Regions from separate parts of the Streptomyces sp. NPDC007901 genome, predicted to be linked through region 1. Evidence: predicted binding sites of a transcription regulator. Region 1 holds the regulator's gene; each other region holds the start of a gene.
The links. The regulator HspR, encoded in region 1, represses chaperone genes until heat shock. The targets are predictions, from matches to a motif close to TTGAGNNNNNNNNNCTCAA.

Region 1 (7,887 bases):
TCCTTGGTGTCGTACGAGTAGTGGTCGGTCGTCACCTTGCCGGCCAGCTCGGACATGGCGCCCGTCTTGAACTGCTTGGCGTTCGGGTCGGTCGGCGAGCCGTTGATCATGACGACCTTGTCGGAGGTGTCGACGTTCGAGCCGAGGCCTTCGAGGAGCGTGCGGGCCTGGACCTCTCCGACGAGCTCGTTGTCGAAGGAGACGTAGGAGTCGATGGGGCCCTCGGCGAGGCGGTCGTAGGCGATGACGGGGATGCCCGCGTCCTTGGCCTTCTTCACCTTGTCGGCGATGGCGTGCGCGTCGACGGAGTCCAGGACGATCACGTCGACCTTGTCGTCGATCATCTTCTGCATCTGGTCCGCCTGGGTGGAGGCGGAGGACGCGGCGTTCTGGTAGTCGACCTTGCCCTGGTCGTTGGTGAGCTCGGCGATCTTCGACTTCATGATCGGGTAGTCGAAGTTGGTGTACCGGGTGTTGATCTTGTCCGGCATCAGCACGCCCACCGTGATGTCGTTGCCCTTCTTCGGGCTCGCGGACGTCGACGATCCTGTCGCGTTGAGCACGCCGCAGCCGGCAAGCGAAAGGGTCATCGTGGACGCGGCCACAAACATGGCTATACGACGCATACGGGGGCTCACTTCAGGTGCGTTCCGGACGTGGGCTGCTTTGCGACCCAGATGTCTGAAAAGACAACGCGTACGCCACACCCGGCGTCAAGCGGAACTACTTAACGAGTGCGCAACACCACGCTCCGCTGCATCTGTGAAGGTAGAGCGGAATCGCCTACAAACACTCTTTACGGACCCTCCATCCAAAGGGAGTTCACGGGCAGGCAAAGATCAGTACAACCAAGTCGTTTCCTCATGAGTCGACATCGGCAACGGCCGTCCCCGCCGTGTCGATCCGATCAGAGGAACGAATGAACCCAGCCAGAAGCGCCTCGGCCGCAGCCGTGGTGCTCGCCACCGCCGGCACCCTGCTCGGCGGCGCCGTCGTGACCGCCTCGGCCGCGACCAGCTGCGCCTCGCCCGTCTTCAAGCGGCAGTTCTTCGCGAACACCACCTTCAAGGGCACCCCGAAGAAGACCGACTGCGACTCGGCGGTCGACCAGAGCTGGAGCGGCGCACCCGCCTCCGGACTGCCCAAGGACAACTTCGGGGTGCGCTGGAGCGTGACCCGCGACTTCGGCTCCGGCGGGCCCTTCGCCCTCGCCGCCTCCGGACTCGACGGGATCCGGGTGTACGTGGACGGCGTCCGCAAGGTCGACCTCTGGAAGAACACGACCAAGACGGTGGCCAAGTCCGTCAACGTGACCGTCCCGTCCGGCAAGCACACCCTGCGGATCGACTACGTCAACTGGACCGGCGCCGCCAAGGTCAAGTTCGCCTACACACCCCGCACTTCGGCCACCGTCGACAAGGTCAGGCCGCTCGCGCCGGCCGGGGTCTCCGCCGTCTACCAGCCCGACGGGGAGGGGTCGTACACCGAAGTCACCTGGGCGGCCAACAAGGAGATGGACCTCGCCGGTTACCGGCTCTACCGGCGGCTGAAGGGCTCCAGCAGCTGGACCGAGGTGGCCTCGACCACGGCCGGCACCCGCCAGGCCTGGGACCAGACGCCGCCGACCGGGCAGTCGTACTACTACGAGGTACGCGCCTACGACAAGGCGGGCAACCAGTCGGCGGGCTCCGACGACCAGCTCGTCGTGTCGCAGGACATGACCGCCCCCGCCGCCCCGGTCCTCACCGCCACCGCCGTCGAGGCCTCCAACGACCTCTCCTGGACGTCCCCCGCGGACGCCGCGACCTACAAGGTCTTCCGCAAGTCGGCGTCGGAGACCTCGTACACCGAGCTCACCGAGATCACCGGCACGAGCTACTCGGACACCAAGGCGTCCTACGGCCGGGCCTACGACTACAAGGTCAGCGCCCTCGACGCGGCCAGGAACGCCCGCGCCTCCAACGTGGTGCGCAGCACCCGGTCGATCCTGCCGCCGCAGAACGTGACGGCGACCGTGCCGAGCTACGGCGCGGTGTTCACCTGGACCGAGCCGGCGGGCGGCGACACCGCCGACTACGACGTCTACCGCTCCACGACCTCCCCGGTGGAGCTCACCTACGACAACCTCACCGACTGCCGCAGCCGCAAGAAGAGCACCGACGCGGCCGGCAACACGGTCCGCTCCTGCGTCGACTACGACGGCGACCAGGGCGCCACCTACCACTACGTGATGATCCGGCAGAACACCGCCGGCCGCTGGTCCACCGGCTCCGCCGACATGACCGTCACCCGGCCCGGCGACGAGGTCCCGCCGCCGCCCGTGACCCACCTGACGGCCGAGCCCCTGGAGTACGGCGTCAAGCTGGACTGGGACGACAGCACGGCGGCGGACATCGACCACTACGAGGTGTACGAGGACCTGGAGGGCTACGAGCCCTCGTACATCGAGTCCGTCCCCGCCGGCAGCTCCGAGTACGTCGTCGGCCCGGAGGTGGCGAACGGCGAGACGAAGAGCTACATCGTCGTCCCGGTCGACATCTACGGGAACTCCGGGTCGTACGAGGACAGTCAGGACATCCCGGAATGGGGCGGTCCCTACTCCCAGGTCACCGTCACCGAGCAGGACCTGACCCCGGCGGTGGTCCCCGAGGACACCGCGGACTGCTCGCTGACCACGTACTCGACCCTCGGCGACGAGGGCGGCATGTACATCGACTGCGCGGACTCGGTGGCCACGGGCGCCGCCGGGATCAACGTGTACCGCTGGGACCGTGCCACGGCCTCCTACGTCCGGGTGACGGACGTACCGCTGGCCCCTACCGCCACCCACTACACCGACACCACCGTGCCCCACGGCACGACCGTCTTCTACGTGCTCTCCGTCGTCGCTCCCGACGGCTCGGAGACCTTCAGCAACGTGGACGCCTGTGCGTCCCTGCCGAGCGGAGCCTGAGCCCCCGATGAAGACCACCCTGCAGGCGACGGCCGTGGTGCTGGCCACCACGGCCGGACTCCTCACCACCGTCGCCGTATCCACCGCCTCGGCGGCCACGACCTGTACCTCGCCCGTCTTCAAACGGCAGTTCTTCGCGAACACCACCTTCAAGGGCACCCCGAAGAAGACCGACTGCGACTCCACGATCAGCGAGTCCTGGAGCGGCGCCCCCGCCTCCGGACTGCCCAAGGACAACTTCGGCGTGCGCTGGAGCGTGACCCGCGACTTCGGCTCCGGCGGACCCTTCGCCCTCGCCGCCTCCGGACTCGACGGGATCCGCGTCTACCTCGACGGCGTCCGCAAGGTCGACCTCTGGAAGAACACGACCAAGACGGTGAGCAAGACCGTCAACGTGACCGTCCCGTCCGGCAAGCACACCCTGCGGATCGACTACGTCAACTGGACCGGCGCCGCCAAGGTCAAGTTCACCTACACACCCCGCACTTCGGCCGCCGTCGACAAGGTCAAGCCCCTCACCCCGCTGGATCCGCTGGTGTCCTACGACGGCAGCGCCAACACGACGAAGCTGAGCTGGACGAAGAACCGGGAGATGGACCTCGCCGGCTACCGGGTCTACCGGCGCCTGCGGGGCAGCACCAGTTGGACGAAGACGGGGACGACGACGGCGACGTCCCTGACCGACGCCCCGCCCGCGACCGGCGACCTCTACTACTACGAGGTCCGCGCCTACGACAAGGCCGGCAACGAGTCGACCGGCACCGCCGACGCCCTGGTCACCAGCACCGTCCTGCAGACACCCGCCGGGTTCACCGCGTCCGCCACCGACACGGGCGCCGAGCTGAGCTGGTCGGGGGTGCACGCCGCGGTGAAGTACCGGGTGGAGCGGACCGACTCCTACGGCGTCGTCACCAAGTCCTGGGACCTCGCCTACACGGTGACCCTCACCGACGACTCGCTCACCCGGGGCGAGACCGTCAAGTACCGGGTCGCCTCCGTGGACGGCTCGGGCCACCTGTCGCCGTTCACCGACCTCAAGGCGGTGACCCGCCCGCTGGCCCCACCCCGCGAACTCACCGCGACCGCGGGCATCGGCAGCGCGACCCTCCAGTGGACGATGAAGCCCGAGGACGCGCCGTACGGCGAGTTCCGCGTCTACCGCTCGACCACGCTGCCCGTGGACACCTCGACGGCGCAGTGGGTGACCTGTACGACCAGCTTCACCACCCTCGCCGACGGGTCCCGCCGGTACAGCTGCGGCGACTTCTCGGCCGAGGAGGGCACGACGTACCACTACGCGGTGGCGAACGTGCAGTGGCCCTACGTGTCCCCGCTCTCCAACACCGCGACCGTCACCACGCTGGAGTCGGACAAGCCGCCCGCCCAGGTGACCGGCCTGACCGCGACGGCCACCGAGTACGGCATCGAGCTGGACTGGGACGACAACACCGAGTCCGACCTGAAGCGGTACGTGGTCTACCGGGGCACGGTCCTCGGCGAGGACGACGCGGAGCAGGTCTGCTCCGCCGGTGAGTGGGCATGGCTGAACGCCGGCACCTCCCACTACCGGGACGTGCGGACGCCCGACGGCGACCACGCCTGCTACTGGGTGGACGCCATCGACGCCGCGGGCAACTCCAGCCGGTCGCTGGGGCCGGTGAGCGCGGTCGCCGTCGACGAGCTGGACCTGACCCCGTCGGTGGCGACCCCGGAGGGCGCCCCGCTGACCCTGACGGCGGACGCCCCGGACTCGGGCGGCGTCCACCTCGGGTGGAGCGCGGTCGACTCGGCGACCGGCTACCAGGTGTACCGCTGGGATCCGGCGACGGAGACGTACGTGAAGCTGGCGGCCACGACCGACCGCTCCTACGACGACACCACGGCCGCCCGCGGCACCACCCACTACTACTGGGTGACCGCGCTGTACGCCGACGGCACGGAGTCGGCACCCGGCGCGGACTGGGCGATCCTGGAGCCGTAGACACGAGAAGAGGCCCGGAGGTGTGACCTCCGGGCCCCTCGACGCGCGTACGGCTAGTCCTTGGCCTTCTTCGGCCGCCACACCACCAGCGCGCTGGTCTGCTGGACCTCCTGGTACGGGACCAGGTCGCGGCGGTAGGAGGCGTGGACGGCGGCCTCGCGCTGCTGCATGGCGGCCGCGGCGCCGTCGACCGCCGCCTGGAGTTCGGCGACGCGCTGCTGGAGCGCTATGACCTGGTTCTCCAGTTCGATGATGCGCTTGATGCCGGCCAGGTTGATGCCCTCGTCCTGCGACAACTGCTGCACCTGGCGGAGCAGTTCGATGTCGCGGGCCGAGTAGCGCCGGCCCCGCCCGGCCGTGCGGTCCGGGGAGACCAGGCCGAGGCGGTCGTACTGGCGCAGCGTCTGCGGGTGCAGTCCGGAGAGCTGGGCCGCCACCGAGATGACGTAGACCGGGGTCTCCTCGGTCAGTTCGTACGGGTTACGCCGACGGCCGTCCATCTCTGTCATGCTCCCTTCGCGGCCTCGAACAGCTCGGCCCGCGGGTCCTCACCCGCGGTCGCCTCGCGATACGCCTCCAGTGCGTCACGAGCATTCCCCGACAGGTCCTTCGGGACACTCACCTCGACGGTGACCAACAGGTCGCCGCGGGTGCCGTCCTTGCGGACCGCGCCCTTGCCACGGGCGCGCATGGTGCGGCCGTTGGGCGTGCCCGGGGGCAGCTTCAGGGTGACCGGCGGTCCGCCCAGGGTCGGGACCCTGACCTCGCCGCCGAGCGCCGCCTCGGTGAAGGTCACCGGGACGGTCACCGTGAGGTTGTCGTCCTTGCGGCCGAACACCGGGTGGGTGTCCACGTGCACCATGACGTACAGGTCGCCCGCGGGGCCGCCGCGTTCGCCCGGTGCGCCCTTGCCGCGCAGCCGGATGCGCTGGCCGTCCGTCACTCCGGCGGGGATGCGGACCTGCATGGTCCGGGACGACTTGGCGCGGCCGCTGCCCTTGCAGTCCGGGCAGGGGTTCTCCGCGATCAGGCCGCGGCCCTTGCAGTCCGGGCAGGGGTCGGTGAGCGAGAAGCCGCCTCCGGATCCTCGCGCCACCTGGCCGGTGCCGACGCAGGTCGGGCACACCCGGGGGGTGCCGTTCGCGTCGCCGGTGCCCGAACAGGCCTTGCAGGGGGCCTGCGAGGACATCCGCAGCGGGACCGTGGCGCCCTCGATGGCCTCCGTGAAGCTGAGCGTGACCTCGGACTCGATGTCCTGGCCGCGCCGGGGCTGAGTGCGGGAGCCCGCGCCGCCGCCCCGGTTGAACAGGCCCCCCAGGACGTCACTGAAGCCGCCGCCGCCCCCGCCGAAGCCGCCCCCGCCCTGGGCGTTGCCCCCGAAGAGGTCGCCCAGGTCGAAGTTGAAGTTGCCGCCGCCCGCGCCCGGCCCCGGGCGGAAGCCGCCGTTGCCGAAGAGGGCGCGGGCCTCGTCGTACTCCTTGCGCTTCTTGGGGTCGCCGAGTATGTCGTTGGCCTCGGAGATCTCCTTGAAGCGCTCCTCGGCCTTGGCGTTGCCCTTGTTGGCGTCCGGGTGGAACTCGCGCGCGAGCTTCCGGTACGCCTTCTTGATCTCGGCCTCGGTGGCGTCCTTGGGGACGCCGAGGACCTTGTAGTAGTCCTTCTCGATGAAGTCCTTGGTGCTCATCCCCGACGCCCCTCCTTCCGCTCGGTCCTTATTGCGTCAGCCCTCCTCAGGGCCGTTGTCCTTCTCGTCCCCGGTCGCGGGGGCCTCTTCGGTCCCCTCGGCCTTCACCGCCGTCGCGCCCGGCTGCGGTTCGGCGACCGCCACCCGCGCGGGGCGGATGGTGCGCTCGCCGATGCGATACCCCGGCTGCAGAATCGCCACGCACGTCGTCTCGGTGACGTCCGGCGCGTAGCTGTGCATCAGGGCCTCGTGGATCGTCGGGTCGAAGGGCTCGCCCTCCTTGCCGAACTGCTGCAGGCCCATCTTCGCGGCGACCGTCTCGAGGGACTCGGCCACCGACTTGAAACCGCCGACCAGTTCGCCGTGTTCCCGGGCGCGGCCGATGTCGTCGAGCACGGGCAGGAGTTCGGTCAGGAGGTTCGCGATGGCGATCTCCCGGACCGTGATCCGGTCGCGCTCCACGCGTCGGCGGTAGTTCTGGTACTCGGCCTGGAGGCGCTGGAGGTCCGTGGTGCGCTCGCCGAGCGCGGTGCGTACCTGGTCCAGCTGTGCGGTCAGACCGGCCAGCTGTGCGCTTGAGTCCCCGGCCGGGGCCGCCCCCTGGGAGGGAGCGGCCTTCGGCCCGGCGTCGTCGGGGGTGGCGCCGGAGGGGACGTCGGGCTTCTCCTCGAAGCCCGGGGTCTCCTCCGTCACGCGGCACCGTCCTTGCGCTCGTCGTCGACGATCTCGGCGTCCACCACGTCGTCGGCGGCGTCACCGGCGGGGGCACCGCCGGCCGCGGCACCGGAGGCCTGGGCGTCGGCGTACATGGCCTGGCCCAGCTTCTGGGAGACGGCCGCGACCTTCTCGGTGGCGGTGCGGATCTCGGCGGTGTCCTCGCCCTTGAGGGTCTCCTTGAGCTCCTCCAGGGAGGCCTCGACCTCGGTCTTGATCTCGCCGGGGACCTTGTCCTCGTTGTCCTTGAGGAACTTCTCCGTCTGGTAGACGAGCTGCTCGCCCTGGTTGCGGGTCTCGGCGGCCTCGCGGCGGCGGTGGTCCTCCTCCGCGTACTGCTCGGCCTCCTGGCGCATCCGGTCGACCTCGTCCTTCGGCAGCGAGGAGCCGCCGGTGACGGTCATCTTCTGCTCCTTGCCCGTGCCCAGGTCCTTGGCCGTGACGTGCATGATGCCGTTGGCGTCGATGTCGAAGGCGACCTCGATCTGCGGGACACCGCGCGGGGCCGGCGGCAGACCGGTCAGCTCGAACATGCCGAGCTTCTTGTTGTACGCC
Region 2 (7,887 bases), on a different contig from region 1:
GTCGCTCGGGCTGGAGTGTGTGAGTCTGCTCGGTACGCAGCTCGCGCCCGAGGACCTGATCGGCGTTCCGCAGATCCGTGACGGGCGGTCGGTCTTCTGCCCGCCGGAGGTGATCGCCCGGGACGAGCCGTACTGTCTGTTCCTCGACGAACTGAACGCGGCCACGCCGGATGTGCAGAAGGCGTTCTACTCGCTGATCCTGGACCGGCGGGTCGGCAACTACGAGCTGCCGAAGGGGTCGATCGTGATCGGCGCGGGCAACCGGGCCACCGACAACGCGCTGGCCCGGCCCATCGCCTCCGCGCTCGTCAACCGGCTGGCCCACGTCCATCTGGAGGCCTCCGCGCACGACTGGCTCGCCTGGGCCGGCGCCCACGGGATCCATCCGTGGATCGTGGACCACCTCACCGACCGGCCGGACCACCTGTGGTCCAAGCCGCCGAAGACCGAGGAGCCGTTCTCCACCCCGCGGTCCTGGCACATGCTCTCCGACGCCCTGCACTCCTTCGGGCACGGCCTCGACGAGGGGACGCTCAAGGTCCTCGCGCACGGCACGCTGACGCCCGCGCACGCGACCGCCTTCTGCGGCTACGTCAAGATCGTGCGCAGCCGGTTCGGGATCGAGGCCATCCTCAAGGGGGACGCCGGCTGGCCGCACCGGATCGAGGACCGCGACCTGCTGTACTACCTCGCCGAGTCGTTCCGGGGGCGGCTGGTCAAGGACCTGCCCGCCGCCAAGGAGCACATGTCGGCGAACGGCCGGCAGACCGCGTACCGCGCCAAGTCGCTGCTGGTGCAGCTCGCCGAGATCTCCGTCGAGGTCGCCCAGACCGTCATCGCCTCCGACACCGACGGCAACCCCGTGCTGCCGGCCTGGTTCCTGGTCGAGGCGGCCCGGGACATGCCCCGCCTGGTCGAGGCCCGGCGATGAGCCGGGCCGCCGCCGGCAAAGGGCAGAAGAAGGACCAGAAGAAGGAGCAGAAGAAGGACCCCGCGGCGGAGAACTTCGCGGCCGGGGTCGAGCTGCTGCGCGCCAACCCGGCGCTGCGGGCCGTCGAGTTCACCATCTGCCGTCACGAGAAGTGCGAACTCGCTCCCCGTGACGGGCTGGTGTGCGCCGACTCGGACGGCGTGCTGCACGCGCACGCCACCCGGCGTGCCGAACCGGCCGAGTGGGCCTGGGCGTTGGCCCACTGCACCATCCATCTCGGCTTCGGGCACCTCCCGGCCGCCACCGGGCCGCGCAGCCAGCCCGACCACTACGAGCTGGCCGCCCGCTGCGCCGTCGTCAACCGGTTCCTGGGGACCTTCCCGGTCGGCGAGGCGCCGGACCACCTGCCCGCGTCCTACCCGGAGGGCGACGAGGAGCGGCTCGCCGCCGGCTGGCGGCGCGTCGGCTCCGTCCCGGCCGCCTACGAACGCGGTGGCACAGGCGGCGGCGAACCGGACCAGCTCCTGCTCTCCTGGAGCAAGTGGGCCGGGCAGATCCCGGACTGGCAGCTGGCGTTCGCACACGCGCTGACCCGCACCATGTCCCGCGCCATGGACCTGGCCGGCGGCCGGCGCACCTCCATGTCCGGCCCGCCGACTCCGCGGCGCCCCTGGGAGCGGGCGCTGAACTGGTTCGTCTCCTCCTATCCGCTGCTCGGCGGTATCGCGGCCGGCATCAAGCTGGTCGCCGACGCCGAACTGGCCCGCGCCCACGACATCGCGATCGCCGCCGTCAACCCGGAGGCGGGCGAGATCTACGTCAACCCGCTGCGCACCCTGGACGACGAGGAGTGGCGGTTCGTCCTCGCCCACGAGATGCTGCACGCCGCCCTGCGCCACGGCGACCGCCTCGGCGGCCGTGACCACTACCTCTTCAACATCGCCTGCGACTACGTCATCAACGGCTGGCTGGTCGGGATGCGCGTCGGCACCATGCCCGAAGGGTTGCTGTACGACCCGGAGTTGAAGGACCTCTCGGCCGAGGAGGTGTACGACCGGATCGCCGTCGACCTGCGCAGGATGCGCCGGCTGGCCACCCTGCGCGGCAAGGGGCGCGGTGATGTGCTGGGCGCGCCGATCAGGCCGCCCGGCGCGTACGTCGACCTCGACGAGTTCTACCGCCGGGGGCTGGGCAACGGCCTGGACCTGCACCAGACGCAGGACCGGGGCTTCCTGCCCGGCGGGCTGGTCGAGGAGATCCGCGCGCTCAGCCATCCGCCGCTGCCCTGGGACGCGCGACTCGCCCGCTGGTTCGACGAGTTCGTCCCGAGCCCGGTGGCCGTACGGTCGTACGCCCGCCCCTCCCGCCGGCAGTCCTCCACCCCGGACATCCCGCGCGCGGGCCGGTACTTCCCGCCCGAGGAGATCGCCCGCTGCACCTTCGGGGTGGTCCTCGACACCTCCGGCTCCATGGACCGCACCCTGCTCGGCAAGGCCCTCGGCGCGATCGCCTCCTACGCCGGGGCGCGTGACGTCCCGGCCGCCCGGGTCGTCTTCTGCGACGCGGCCCCGTACGACGCCGGATACCTGCCGACGACCGAGATCGCGGGCCGGGTCCGGGTGCACGGCCGCGGCGGCACCGTCCTCCAGCCCGGCATCGACCTCCTGCAGCGCGCGGACGACTTCCCGCCGAACGCACCGGTCTTGGTGATCACCGACGGCTGGTGCGACGTCCTGCGGGTGCGACGCGAGCACGCGTATCTGATCCCGGACGGTCGTCGCCTGCCGTTCACTCCCCGTGGGCCGGTCTTCCGGGTGCGGTGAGCCCGGATGTGATCGGATGGGAGGCGGCGAATCCGGTTCGATCGCCTGCAATCGCCTGCACACGCCGAAAGGAACAACCGTGGCCACCACGCGCACCGCACACACCGTCTGGGACGGCAATCTCCTCGAGGGCAACGGTGTCATCACCTTCGACTCCTCCGGTATCGGCCAGCAGCCGGTCACCTGGGCCTCGCGCTCGCAGGAGGCGAACGGCAAGACCAGCCCCGAGGAGCTGATCGCGGCCGCCCACTCCAGCTGCTTCTCCATGGCCCTCTCGCACGCCCTGTCCGGCGCCGGCACGCCGCCCACCAAGCTGGTGACCAGCGCCGACGTCGGCTTCCAGCCGGGCGAGGGCATCACCGGGATCCACCTGACCGTCGAGGGCACGGTCCCCGGCCTGGACCAGGAGGGCTTCGTCGCCGCCGCCGAGGAGGCCAAGAAGAACTGCCCGGTCAGCCAGGCCCTGGCCGGCACCACCATCACCCTGGACGCCAAGCTCGCCTGACCGCCGTCCCCCTTCGGATGCCGCGCCTCGTCACCGGGGTGCGGCATCGTTGTTTACGGCGTACCCGGCATTGACAACGGCCCGCTCAAGTTTTGTGCTGGAGTCGGGGAAGTGCCCGGGCGGAAGGGGACGGACATGGCACGTGCGGTCGGGATCGACCTCGGCACGACGAACTCGGTGGTGGCCGTCCTGGAGGGTGGTGAGCCCACCGTCGTCGCCAATGCCGAGGGTGCGCGCACCACCCCGTCGGTGGTGGCCTTCGCGAAGAACGGCGAGGTGCTGGTCGGCGAGGTCGCCAAGCGGCAGGCGGTGACCAACGTGGACCGCACCGCGCGCTCGGTGAAACGGCACATGGGCGACGCGGACTGGCGGTTCCCGGAGAGCGGGTCCGTCGACGGCACCCGCTTCCGGGCCCAGGAACTGTCGGCGCGGGTGCTGCAGAAGCTCAAGCGGGACGCCGAGGCCTACCTCGGCGAGGACGTCACCGACGCGGTGATCACCGTCCCCGCGTACTTCGACGACGCGCAGCGGCAGGCCACCAAGGAGGCCGGGGAGATCGCCGGTCTGAAGGTGCTGCGGATCATCAACGAGCCGACCGCCGCGGCCCTCGCCTACGGCCTGGACCGGGGCGAGGAGCAGACCGTGCTCGTCTTCGACCTCGGCGGCGGCACCTTCGACGTCTCCCTCCTGGAGATCGGCGACGGCGTGATCGAGGTCAAGGCGACGAACGGCGACACGCGTCTGGGCGGCGACGACTGGGACCAGCGGGTCGTCGAGCACCTCGTCAAACGCTTCAAGGGGCAGTACGGCATCGATCTCGGCAACGACAGGATGGCGCTGCAGCGGCTGCGCGAGGGCGCCGAGAAGGCCAAGATCGAGCTGTCCTCGTCGACGGAGACATCGATCAACCTGCCGTATGTCACCGCCTCCGCCGAGGGGCCGCTGCACCTGGAGGAGAAGCTGACGCGGGCTCAGTTCCAGGAGCTGACCGCTGACTTGCTGGACCGCTGCAAGAAACCCTTCCACCAGGCCGTCAAGGACGCGGGCGTGCGGCTGTCCGCGATCGACCACGTCATCCTGGTCGGCGGCTCGACCCGGATGCCCGCCGTCACCGATCTGGTGAAGGAACTCACCGGCAAGGACCCGCACAAGGGGGTCAACCCGGACGAGGTCGTCGCGGTCGGGGCGGCCCTGCAGGCGGGTGTCATACGCGGTGACGTGAAGGACGTGCTGCTCCTCGACGTCACCCCGCTGTCCCTGGGCATCGAGACCAAGGGCGGCATCATGACCAAGCTCATCGAGCGCAACACCACGATCCCCACCCGGCGTTCGGAGATCTTCACCACCGCCACCGACAACCAGCCCTCGGTCGGCATCCAGGTCTACCAGGGCGAGCGGGAGATCGCCGTGTACAACAAGAAGCTCGGCGTCTTCGACCTCACCGGTCTGCCGCCGGCGCCGCGCGGCGTACCGCAGATCGAGGTCGCCTTCGACATCGACGCGAACGGGATCATGCACGTCTCGGCGAAGGACCTCGCCACCGGCCGCGAGCAGAAGATGACCGTGACCGGCGGCTCCGCGCTGCCCAAGGACGACATCGACCGCATGATGCGGGAGGCCGAGCAGTACGCCGAGGAGGACCGCAAACGCCGGGAGGCGGCGGAGACCCGCAACCAGGCCGAGCAACTCGTCTACCAGACCGAGAAGTTCGTCCGCGAGAACGAGGAGCGGGTGCCGGCGGAGGTCAGGGCCGACGTGGAGGGCGCGGTGGCCGAGCTGAAGGCGCTGCTGGAGCGGAACGCCGACACCGCCGAACTCCGGGGCGGGGTGGAGAAGCTGGCCACGGTGAGCCAGCGGATGGGCCAGGCCATGTATGCGTCCGCCGCCGGCGGTTCGGCCGGGGAACAGCGGGCACCCGAGGCCGACGAGGAGGAGGGTGTGGTGGACGCGGAGATCGTGGACGACGAGAGGGGTACGGCTGGGTGAGGCACCGCCTCAATCCGCCGCGGTGGAGAAAAGACGTTGAAGGCGCGGCGGGGAAGGAATGAGTGTGGAGGCTAGCGGCGGGTCGTTTCCCAGCCCCGGCGCTCCGGTCTCGGGCCCAGTTGGTTCGGGTCTCTCGTGCGGTACACCACGTACGGGCGGAAGAGGTACGGGAGTGGGGCGCTGAACATGTGGACGAGGCGGGAGTAGGGGACCAGGGCGATGAGGATCATGCCGATGACCGCGTGGACCTGGTAGAGGACCGGGACGTCCGTCATCAGGGCTGTCCGCGGCTGGAGGGTGGAGAGGCTGCGGGCCCAGGGGGCGATCGTCTCGCGGTAGTTGTAGCCGTCGCCGGAGGTGTGCGTCAGTTTCGCGGTCATGCCCAGCACGATCGCGGCGACCAGGAAGAGGTACATGACCTTGTCGTTGGTGGTGGTGGCGCGGAGGACGGGGGCGCGGGTGCGGCGGCGGTGGAGGAGGAGGGCGAGGCCCGCCACCGTCAGGGCGCCCGCGAACGTGCCGCCGTAGAGGGAGAACAGGTGGTAGGTGTGTTCGCTGACGCCGACGGCGCTCGTCCAGGACGTCGGGACGAACAGGCCGACGAGGTGGCCGGCGAGGACGAAGAGGATGCCGTAGTGGAAGGCGGGGGAGGCGATGTTGAGGAGTTTCGACTCGTAGATCTGGGAGGAGCGGGTGGTCCAGCCGTACTTGTCGTAGCGGTAGCGCCAGACCAGGCCCGCCACGAGGAGGGCGAAGGCGATGTAGGGCAGGGCGCCCCACAGGAGGGTGGTCATCGGCGTGCTCCGGTGGGTGCCGGCGGCAGCGTGGCGCAGACCGCGTCCAGGACGGACGCGTAGGGCGTGCCGAAGTCCGTGAGCCGGCAGCGGAGCTGTTCCAGGCAGTCGCGGTGCTCGGTGAGCAGGTCCGTGTTGCCGGTGCGGGCCGTGAACTCCAGGACCGCGGGCAGGAAGTCCGGCAGTTCCTCGCCGGTGAACTCCATGCCGTACGCCCTGTAGAGGTCCTTGAACCGGACCAGGGACATGCCCCGGCGGCGGGTGTCGCCGTCCTGCCACCAGCTGAGGTAGAGGCTGTGCCGGTTCTTGAAGTCGAAGACCTGTACGTAGTGCGCGGCCAGCTCCTGCGGTGGGGTCACCGTCGCGTGGTCGGTGAACTCCCGCAGTTGCGGGGCGGCTTCGCGCAGCAGCGGCAGCCGGGCGACGAAGTCGTCGTCCGGGTAGGTGAGACAGAGCGCCGCCGCCTGGTAGAACACCGCGTCCGAGGGCATCAGTCCTCCTTCGCCTGGTCGGGAGTGTCGGCTGTCTGCCGTCTGCGCAGCACGTGGAAGTTCTCCACCGACACCAGAGGGAGCAGTTTGCGGCCCGAGTCCTGGCCGAAGGGTCCGTCGCCGCCCATACCCGGGCCGCCGTCGTAGTCGAGGCTGCACCCCTCGGGCAGCGCGGACTCCTCCAGGCGGCGGGCGTCGCCGACCGCCGCCGTGGGGATGACATAGCGGTCCTCGTACGTGGCGATCGCGAGCAGCCGGTACATCGCCTCGATCTCCTCCGGTGCCATCCCCACGGCGGCGGCGATCGCCGCGTCCGGCTCCTCGCCGAGGTTGAGCGCCCGCATGTGGGAACGCATCGCGGCCAGCTTCTCCAGGGACGCCCGCACCGGGACGGTGTCGCCGGCGGTGAACATCTCGGCGAGGTACTCCAGCGGGATGCGCAGGGTGTCGATCGCGGCGAAGAGGTTCCCGGCGTCCTCGCCGTCGTGGCCGGTCTCCGAGAGCGCCTCCACGACCGGCGACAGCGGCGGGATGTACCAGACCATCGGCAGGGTGCGGTACTCCGGATGCAGTGGCAGCGCCACCCGGTACCTGCTGATCAGGCGGTGCACGGGGGAGCGGCGGGCCGCCTCCAGCCAGTCGTACGGGATGCCCGCCGCCTCGCAGGCCTGCCGCACCCCCGGATCCTCCGGGTCGAGGAAGACCCCCAACTGGGCCTCGTACAGCGCCTTCTCGTCCTTGGTCTCGGCCGCCGCCGTCACCTTGTCGGCGTCGTAGAGGACCACCCCGAGATAGCGCAGCCGGCCCACGCAGGTCTCCGAGCAGACCGTCGGCAGGCCCACCTCCAGGCGGGGGTAGCACAGCGTGCACTTCTCGGCCTTGCCGGTGGCGTGGTTGAAGTAGACCTTCTTGTACGGGCATCCGGTCACGCACATCCGCCAGCCCCGGCACTGGTCCTGGTCGACCAGGACGATGCCGTCCTCCGCCCGCTTGTACATCGCCCCGGACGGGCAGGACGCGACGCAGGACGGGTTGAGGCAGTGCTCGCAGATGCGGGGAAGGTAGAACATGAAGGTCTGCTCGAACTCGAACTTCACCTTGTCGGCGGCCTGTTGGCGGGTGCGTTCGACGATCGGGTCGAGGTCGCCGTAGGCGGGGGCGCCGGCCAGGTTGTCGTCCCAGTTCGAGGACCACTCGATCTTCATCGGCTTGCCGTCGAGCTGCGAGACCGGGCGGGCCACCGGGTAGTCGTCGCCGAGCGGGGCGTCGGTGAGGTTCTTGTAGTCGTACGTCCAGGGCTCGTAGTAGTCCTTGATCTCCGGGAGCCTGGGGTTGGAGAAGATCCCGGCGAGCTTGT
Region 3 (7,887 bases), on a different contig from region 1:
TCGAAGGCGTCGGAAGGCACGTACTACACGAACCCCTCCTTCAGCCAGCAGTACAACGGCGCCTACGACGCCGGCATGATCCGCGGCGCCTACCACTTCGCGACCCCGGACACCACGAGCGGCGCCACCCAGGCCGACTACTTCGTCGACCACGGCGGCGGCTGGTCCCAGGACGGCCGCACCCTGCCCGGTGTCCTGGACATCGAGTGGAACCCGTACGGCGCCGCCTGCTACGGCAAGTCCGACGCCGCGATGGTCAGCTGGATCAACGACTTCCTCACCACCTACAAGGCCCGCACGGGCCGCAACGCCGTCATCTACACGGCCACCAGCTGGTGGTCGGACTGCACCGGCAACTACAGCGGCTTCGGCTCCGTCAACCCGCTGTGGGTCGCCCGGTACGCCTCGGACGTGGGCACCCTGCCGGCCGGTTGGTCGGTCTACACGATGTGGCAGTACACCTCGACCGGTCCGACGGTCGGGGACCACGACCGGTTCAACGGCGCCCTTGACCGGGTGATCGCACTCGCCAACGGCTGACCGGCCCGCACAGGGCGAAGGCCCGGGTCCCTCGCGGGGCCCGGGCCTCCTGTCATCCGGCAGCGTCCGTCACGCCGCTGCCGGAACCTCCGGCGCCGTGTCCGCCGCGCCGTTCGTGGCGGGTGCGAGCGCCAGCTCCAGGACCTGGCGGACGTCGGTCACGGCGTGGACGTCGAGCTTGTCCAGCACCTCGGCCGGGACGTCGTCCAGGTCGGCCTCGTTGCGCTTCGGGATGATGACGGTCTTCACCCCCGCGCGCTGGGCGGCGAGCAGCTTCTGCTTCACACCGCCGATGGGCAGCACCCGGCCGGTCAGCGAGACCTCGCCGGTCATCGCCACGTCCGTGCGGACCAGCCGGCCGGAGAGCAGCGACGCCAGCGCCGTGGTCATCGTGATACCGGCGCTCGGGCCGTCCTTCGGGACCGCACCCGCCGGGAAGTGGATGTGGACCCCACGGTCCTTCAGGTCGCCGACCGGCAGCTCCAGTTCGGCGCCGCGGGAGCGCAGGAAGGACAGGGCGATCTGCGCCGACTCCTTCATCACGTCACCCAGCTGACCGGTGAGGGTCAGGCCCGCCGCACCCGTCTCCGGGTCGGCCAGGGACGCCTCGACGAAGAGGACGTCACCACCCGCTCCGGTGACCGCGAGGCCGGTGGCCACGCCGGGCACCGCGGTACGGCGCTCGGCCGGGTCCTGGGCGGACTCGGGCACGTGGTGCGGCCGGCCGATCAGGGCGCGCAGGTCCTCGTCCCTGATCGTGAACGGCAGCTCCCGCCGGCCGAGCTCGTGCTGGGCCGCGACCTTGCGGAGCAGCCTGGCGATCGACCGCTCCAGGGTGCGGACGCCCGCCTCACGCGTGTACTCGCCGGCGAGCTTGCGCAGCGCGCTCTCGTCCAGGACGACCTCGCCCTCGTCGATGCCCGCCCGCTCCAGCTGGCGCGGGAGCAGGTGGTCACGGGCGATGACGACCTTCTCGTCCTCCGTGTAGCCGTCGAGGCGGACCAGCTCCATACGGTCGAGCAGGGCCTCCGGGATGGCTTCGAGCACGTTGGCCGTGGCGAGGAAGACCACATCGCTCAGGTCGAGCTCGACCTCCAGGTAGTGGTCACGGAAGGTGTGGTTCTGCGCCGGGTCCAGGACCTCCAGGAGGGCCGCCGCGGGGTCGCCGCGGTAGTCGGAGCCCACCTTGTCGATCTCGTCGAGCAGGACGACCGGGTTCATCGAACCGGCCTCCTTGATCGCCCGCACGATCCGGCCGGGCAGCGCGCCGACGTACGTACGGCGGTGACCGCGGATCTCGGCCTCGTCCCGCACACCGCCGAGGGCGACGCGGACGAACTTGCGGCCCATCGCGTGGGCGACGGACTCACCCAGGCTGGTCTTGCCGACACCGGGCGGCCCGACGAGGGCCAGCACGGCACCGCCACGGCGGCCGCCGATGACCCCCAGCCCCCGGTCGCTGCGGCGCTTGCGCACCGCCAGGTACTCGGTGATGCGCTCCTTCACGTCCTCCAGGCCGGCGTGCTCGGCGTCCAGGACCGCCTTGGCGCCCTGGATGTCGTACCGGTCCTCGGTCCGCTCGTTCCACGGCAGTTCGAGGACGGTGTCCAGCCAGGTGCGGATCCACGAGCCCTCGGGCGACTGGTCGCTGGACCGCTCCAGCTTGTCGACCTCCTTGAGGGCGGCCTCGCGGACCTTCTCGGGCAGGTCGGCGGCCTCCACGCGGGCGCGGTAGTCGTCGGACTCCTCGCCGTCCTTGGCCGAGTCGCCGTTCAGCTCGCGCAGCTCCTTGCGGACCGCCTCCAGCTGGCGGCGGAGCAGGAACTCGCGCTGCTGCTTGTCCACGCCCTCCTGGACGTCCTTGGCGATGGTCTCGGCCACGTCCTGCTCGGCGAGGTGGTCGCGGAGCTGCTGGGTGGCCAGCTTGAGGCGGGCGACCGCGTCGACGGTCTCCAGGAGTTCGATCTTCTGCTCGGTGGTCAGGAACGGCGAGTAACCGGAGTTGTCGGCCAGCTGGGACACATCGTCGATGGCCTGCACCCGGTCCACCACCTGCCAGGCGCCGCGCTTGCGCAGCCAGGCGGTGGCGAGGGCCTTGTACTCCGTGACCAGTTCGGTGACATGACCGGGCACCGGGTCCGGGACGCTCTCGTCGACGCGGGTGCCCTCCACCCACAGGGCGGCACCCGGGCCGGTCGTACCGGCGCCGATGCGCACCCGGTAGCGGCCGCGGATCAGCGCGCCCGGGTCGCCGTCGGCGAGGCGGCCGACCTGTTCCACGGTGCCGAGCACACCGGTACCCGGGTAGGTCCCGTCGACCCGCGGCACCAGCAGCACCTTGGGCTTGCCGGGCTCGGTACGGGCGGCGGCCTGCGCGGCCTCCACGGCGGCGCGTACATCAGGGTCCTTCAGGTCCAGCGGGACCACCATCCCGGGCAGCACGACCTCGCCGTCGAGAGGCAGCACAGGGAGGGTGAGTGATGCGGACGTCGAAGCCATGATCTCCCCTTCGGCAGTCAACTTGAGTTATGCCGACTCAATGTTCGGGAGCCCAGAAATGTTCCCATGCATATGTTCGCTCTGAGCGATCGAGTGGTGACCTGGCCGAACACGGTCCCGCACCCGGAAAAACAGTTGATCCGCGCGGGCGCATTCCCCGTACGGTCACCCGGTGACCGACACCGACCCCACGGCGACGCTGCTCGCCGCCTACGACGCCCAGATGCGCGCCGCCCAGCCCGCCCCCGCGCCCGGGGTCGCCTACGAGCACGACGGAGCCCTGCTGCGGGTCGTCGGCCAGCACCGCGGCTTCGTGACCGGGCCGCACGACTGGGGCGGGCTGCGCGGCGCCGAACTGGACGCGGCGATCGCCCGGCAGCGGGACTTCTTCGCGGCGCGCGGCGAGGCGGTGGAGTGGAAGGTACGGGGCTACGACGTCCCGGCGGACCTCACCGACCGGCTCCGCGCGGCGGGTTTCGTGCCCGAGCCGCAGGAGGCGGTCGTGATCGCCCCGGTCGCGGACCTGGCCGTACCGACCCCGGCGCTGCCCCCTGAGGTGACCCTGCGCCGGGTCACCGACGACGCGGACCTGGACCGTATCGCCGCGCTGGAGACCGCCGTCTGGGGCGAGGACATGGCCTGGATCGCGGAGTACCTGCGGGGCCGGCTGGCGGTGGACCCGGACGGCACCGAGATCTACGTCGCCGAGGCGGCCGGGGAGCTCGTCTCGGCGGCCTGGGTGGCCTTCCGGCCGGGCACCGACTTCGCCATGCTGCTGGGCGGCTCAACGCTGGCGGCCTGGCGCGGCAAGGGCGTCTACCGCGCCCTGGTGGCCCTGCGAGCGACCCGCGCGGCGGCCCGGAGCGCGACCTACCTCCTCGTGGAGGCCTCCGACGACAGCGCCCCGATCCTGAAACGCCTCGGCTTCACAGCGGTGACGACGACCACGCCGTACGTCTGGGCACCGGCCGACTGACCAACGCCGCCCGCATCAGCGCCCCGACAGGGGCGCGGGGCTGTATTCGATATGCGGCTCCGCCGCGTGGGCGCGACCAGCCACGACGAGCCCGCACCCGGCAGCCGCCCGAAACCCGCCACGGCGAATGACCCCGCCGCCACTGCCATGACTTCGCAAGGCCATCGCCACACCACCGCAACGCAATCCACAGGAAAATCCCCGAAACTGCCAGCTGATTCACAGCGAGCAGCTGAACAGCACCGCGCAACGGGGGCCCGGGGGGACACATGGACGAGAAGCCGACAACCGGGCCGAGCCGACGGGCCGTGCTCACCGGTGCCGCCGTGGTCGCGGCCGGTGCCGCGGTTCCGGTGGTCGTACAGGCCGTGGACGACGACGGAGGCGGGGGCGGCACAACCACCCCCGCCCGCACCGCCTCCGCCGCCCCCGTGGCGAGCCGGCCCCCGGCCTCGCCCCTCCCCCGCACCGACCCGCGCCCGAACATCCTCTTCGTGCTCACCGACGACCAGCCGAAGGAGACGGACTGGGCGATCCGCCGTACCGCCGACTGGCTGGGCGGGCAGGGCGTGACCTTCGCGCGGGCGCACGCCAACACCCCGCTCTGCGCGCCCTCCCGGGCCTCGATCATGTCGGGCCGGTACGCGCACAACCACGGCGTCCTCGACACCCGCCACCCCTCCCACCTGGACCAGCACACCACCGTCCAGCGCCGGTTGCAGGCAGCCGGCTACCGCACCGGCCTGTTCGGCAAGTACCTCAACTTCTGGCACACCGGTGACAACCCGCCGTACTTCGACGAGTGGCTCCTCCAGGAACCGGTGGCCTACTACAACGGCCACTACAACGACAACGGCACGGTCCGGAACATCCCCGGCTACAACACCACCGTCATCAGGGACCGCGCCCTCGCCTTCATCGACGCCTCACGCACCGACACCCGGCCCTGGTTCGCGTACGTCGCCACCCGCAGCGCGCACGAACTCAACATCCCGGAGCGGAAGTACGCGCACACGCGCGTGCCGGAGTGGCCGGGGCGGCCGTCCGTCCACGAGGGCGACAAGAGCGACAAGCCGCCGTTCCTGCAGCAGGCGAACCACACCTACGAGCAGGGAAAGGCGCTGCGCACCCGCCAGTTGCGCACCCTGCTGTCGGTGGACGACGCGATGCGCGACCTCCGGGACAAGCTGCGCGAGCTGGGCCAGCTGGAGAACACGCTCGTGGTGTACACCAGCGACCACGGGCTGTGCTGGGCGGACCACGGCTGGCTGCGCAAGTCGGTGCCGTACCGGCCCAGCCTGGAGGTGCCGTTCTGGCTGTCCTGGCCGGCGCGGGGCCTGGGCAAGGGAACCGTCGACGACCGGCTCACCGGCCATGTCGACATCGCCCCGACGTTCCTGGACGCGGCCGGCCTCACCCCGGACACCCCGCACGACGGCCACTCGCTGCTCGACACCCGCAACGACCGCGACCGCCTGCTCGCCGAGTGGTGGTGGAACCGCCAGGACCAGGAGCCGATCCACACCTGGGCCACCCATATCGGCAGGTCCACGCAGTACACGGAGTACTACCGCACCCGCCTCGACCGGCAGGGCCGCCCCGCCCAGGGCGACGGCGAGGTCCTCTTCCGGGAGTTCTACGACCTGGCCGCCGACCCGTACCAGCTCACCAACCGTCTGCACGGTGCGACGGCGGAGCAGGAACGGGCCCTCGGAGTACCGGAGTCGGCGAAGGCACTCGCAGCGGCGCGCCGCGCCTGAGCGCGGCGCTCAGGGCGTGACGGCGCCGGCCGCCGGACCCCGCTCCCGGTACCAGCGGCGCACGGCCGGCCAGAGCCCTATCCCGATGCCCAGCGAGATCAGATGGCCCCAGTTGGTCATCGGGTCCTCGAAGGCGACCAGGTCCGTGAGCAGGCTGTAGCCGACCAGGGCGAGCAGGGACCAGCGCAGCCAGGGGGCGAGGAGGCCGGAGAGGGCGCCGATGCTGGCGGCGACCCCGAAGCTGATGCCGTAGTCGAGGCGGTGCAGCGAGGTGTCGGGCAGATGGCCGACCAGGACCGCCAGACCCACCGGGACCTCGGTGGCGAGGGTGGCCAGCACATGACCGGCCAGGAAGACGAGGATCGCGCGCGCACCGCCTATCCGCCGTTCCAGCGCGGTCAGCACGAGGACGAAGGCGAGGGCGTACGGGGACAGCAGCCCGCCCGCGATCCACAGGGCGCTGGCCAGCAGGACGAAGACCGGGGTGCGCAGGAGGTGCGCCACATCGGTGCTGGAGTCCTGGTAGACCGAGTGGAGCAGCGCGGGGCTGGCGCAGCTCGCGAAGAGCGAGGTGAGGGCCAGGAGCACGGTGTAGGCGAAGGTGGCCGGGGTGCCGGTGGGGCTCGGCAGCAGGCGCCAGGGGCGCAGCCGGAGGGCGGGGCGCGCCGTCCGCGGGAGCGGGATCGAGAGCGCGACCGGGCCGCGCTGGCGGGGCACGCCGTCCAGCAGGACGGCGACCTCCGCGACCGGCGGCGGCTCGGGCGAACCGACCGGGAAGGGATCGTGCGCGGCGGCCGGAACCGGAAGGGGCTCGGGCTCGGGCGCGGGCGTCGATGCGGCCCTCGCGGTCCGTTGCACGGTGAGGCGCTCCTTCCGTTTCACCCCACCCTTCGCCGTGCCACCAGCCGCTGTCTGTGACCGGGGCCACGCGGCGAGCGATTCACAGGATTTTCTGAAGAATCAAGAGGGGCCAGGAGGAACCATATGAGCCGCATCCGGCCGCCGGCGGGCCCGCAGCGCCGGGCGGCCCCTCGAACGGGTGATGCCCGTGCGACGGCCCGACACCCGTAATTCGCGTGGCCGCAAAGCTCTGTTGGGGCAGGATGACGGGCATGACTCCCGCGGCCCCCCTGTCCGACCTGTCCGACAGCCCTCCCGTGGTGCTGGACCGCCGCACGGGGCCGTACGGCGAGGTGGTCCTGCGACGGCATGGCGACCTGCTGCAGATCATCGCCAACGGCTGCTTCCTGATGGACACCTCCGACGGGCGCTCGGAGCGGCTGCTGGTGGACGCCGCGCGGGCGGCCCTGGACGGGCGCACGGATCCGGCGGTGCTGATCGGCGGCCTCGGCGTCGGGTTCTCGCTCGCGCACGCCGCGCGGGATCCCCGCTGGGGGCGGATCACGGTCGTGGAACGGGAGGCCGCGGTCGTCGACTGGCACCGCGCCGGCGGGCCGCTGTCCGCGCTCTCCGCACGCGCGTTCGCCGATCCGCGCACGAAGATCGTCGAGGGCGATCTCGTGGCTTACGTCAATGAGACTTACGACACGTTCGACGCGCTGTGCCTGGACATCGACAACGGCCCCGGCTGGACCGTCGACGAGGACAACGAGGGGCTCTACTCACCGGCCGGACTCGCAAGCTGCGCAAGGGTGTTGAGACCGGGCGGGGTACTGGCCGTATGGTCGGCGCAGCCCTCTGCGGAATTCGAGGGAACCTTGTGGAATGCCGGGTTCCAACGGGTGCGTACCGAAGAGATCCCGGTTGCCCGGGGCGTTCCGGACGTCGTTCACCTTGCCGTCCGCCCTGGATAGCGAGTGCGCCTCCTGTCCCCGTAATGTGCATCCCTGACGCGGATCATTCAAGCGTCAATCGCAGTCATGGGATCACCCCACTGGTTCCGGAAAGCACACAGGGGCGGGCGATGGAGCAGACACACACCTCCCACAACAGCGCGGCGGCGGCAACTCCGGGCGCCCAGCGCCGGGTTCTGGTCGTCGAGGACGATCCGACGATCGTCGACGCCATCGCGGCCCGCCTGCGCGCCGAGGGATTTCTCGTGCAAACCGCGGGTGACGGCCCGGCCGCCGTCGACACCGCCGAGGCCTGGCA

Region 2: a site for HspR is predicted at 3,330-3,348, ahead of dnaK (molecular chaperone DnaK). Genes of this name have one in related genera too.
Region 3: a site for HspR is predicted at 3,062-3,080, ahead of lon (endopeptidase La). Genes of this name have one in related genera too.

Annotation. Positions count from the first base shown of each region.
Region 1 is NZ_JBIBKW010000003.1:556,628-564,514, reverse strand. Features, by position in the region: gene ACFZDK_RS12845 (substrate-binding domain-containing protein) at 1-626, opposite strand, end outside; gene ACFZDK_RS12840 (PA14 domain-containing protein) at 920-2,953, shown strand; gene ACFZDK_RS12835 (PA14 domain-containing protein) at 2,961-4,934, shown strand; gene ACFZDK_RS12830 (heat shock protein transcriptional repressor HspR) at 4,988-5,434, opposite strand; gene dnaJ (molecular chaperone DnaJ) at 5,440-6,618, opposite strand; gene grpE (nucleotide exchange factor GrpE) at 6,655-7,311, opposite strand; gene dnaK (molecular chaperone DnaK) at 7,308-7,887, opposite strand, start outside.
Region 2 is NZ_JBIBKW010000009.1:109,990-117,876, reverse strand. Features, by position in the region: gene ACFZDK_RS28160 (AAA family ATPase) at 1-931, shown strand, start outside; gene ACFZDK_RS28155 (hypothetical protein) at 928-2,754, shown strand; gene ACFZDK_RS28150 (OsmC family peroxiredoxin) at 2,834-3,259, shown strand; gene dnaK (molecular chaperone DnaK) at 3,395-5,245, shown strand; gene narI (respiratory nitrate reductase subunit gamma) at 5,317-6,039, opposite strand; gene narJ (nitrate reductase molybdenum cofactor assembly chaperone) at 6,036-6,530, opposite strand; gene narH (nitrate reductase subunit beta) at 6,530-7,887, opposite strand, start outside.
Region 3 is NZ_JBIBKW010000001.1:1,058,139-1,066,025, reverse strand. Features, by position in the region: gene ACFZDK_RS05080 (GH25 family lysozyme) at 1-540, shown strand, start outside; gene lon (endopeptidase La) at 610-3,039, opposite strand; gene ACFZDK_RS05070 (GNAT family N-acetyltransferase) at 3,212-4,015, shown strand; gene ACFZDK_RS05065 (sulfatase-like hydrolase/transferase) at 4,285-5,775, shown strand; gene ACFZDK_RS05060 (rhomboid-like protein) at 5,785-6,633, opposite strand; gene ACFZDK_RS05055 (spermidine synthase) at 6,888-7,589, shown strand; gene ACFZDK_RS05050 (response regulator transcription factor) at 7,700-7,887, shown strand, end outside.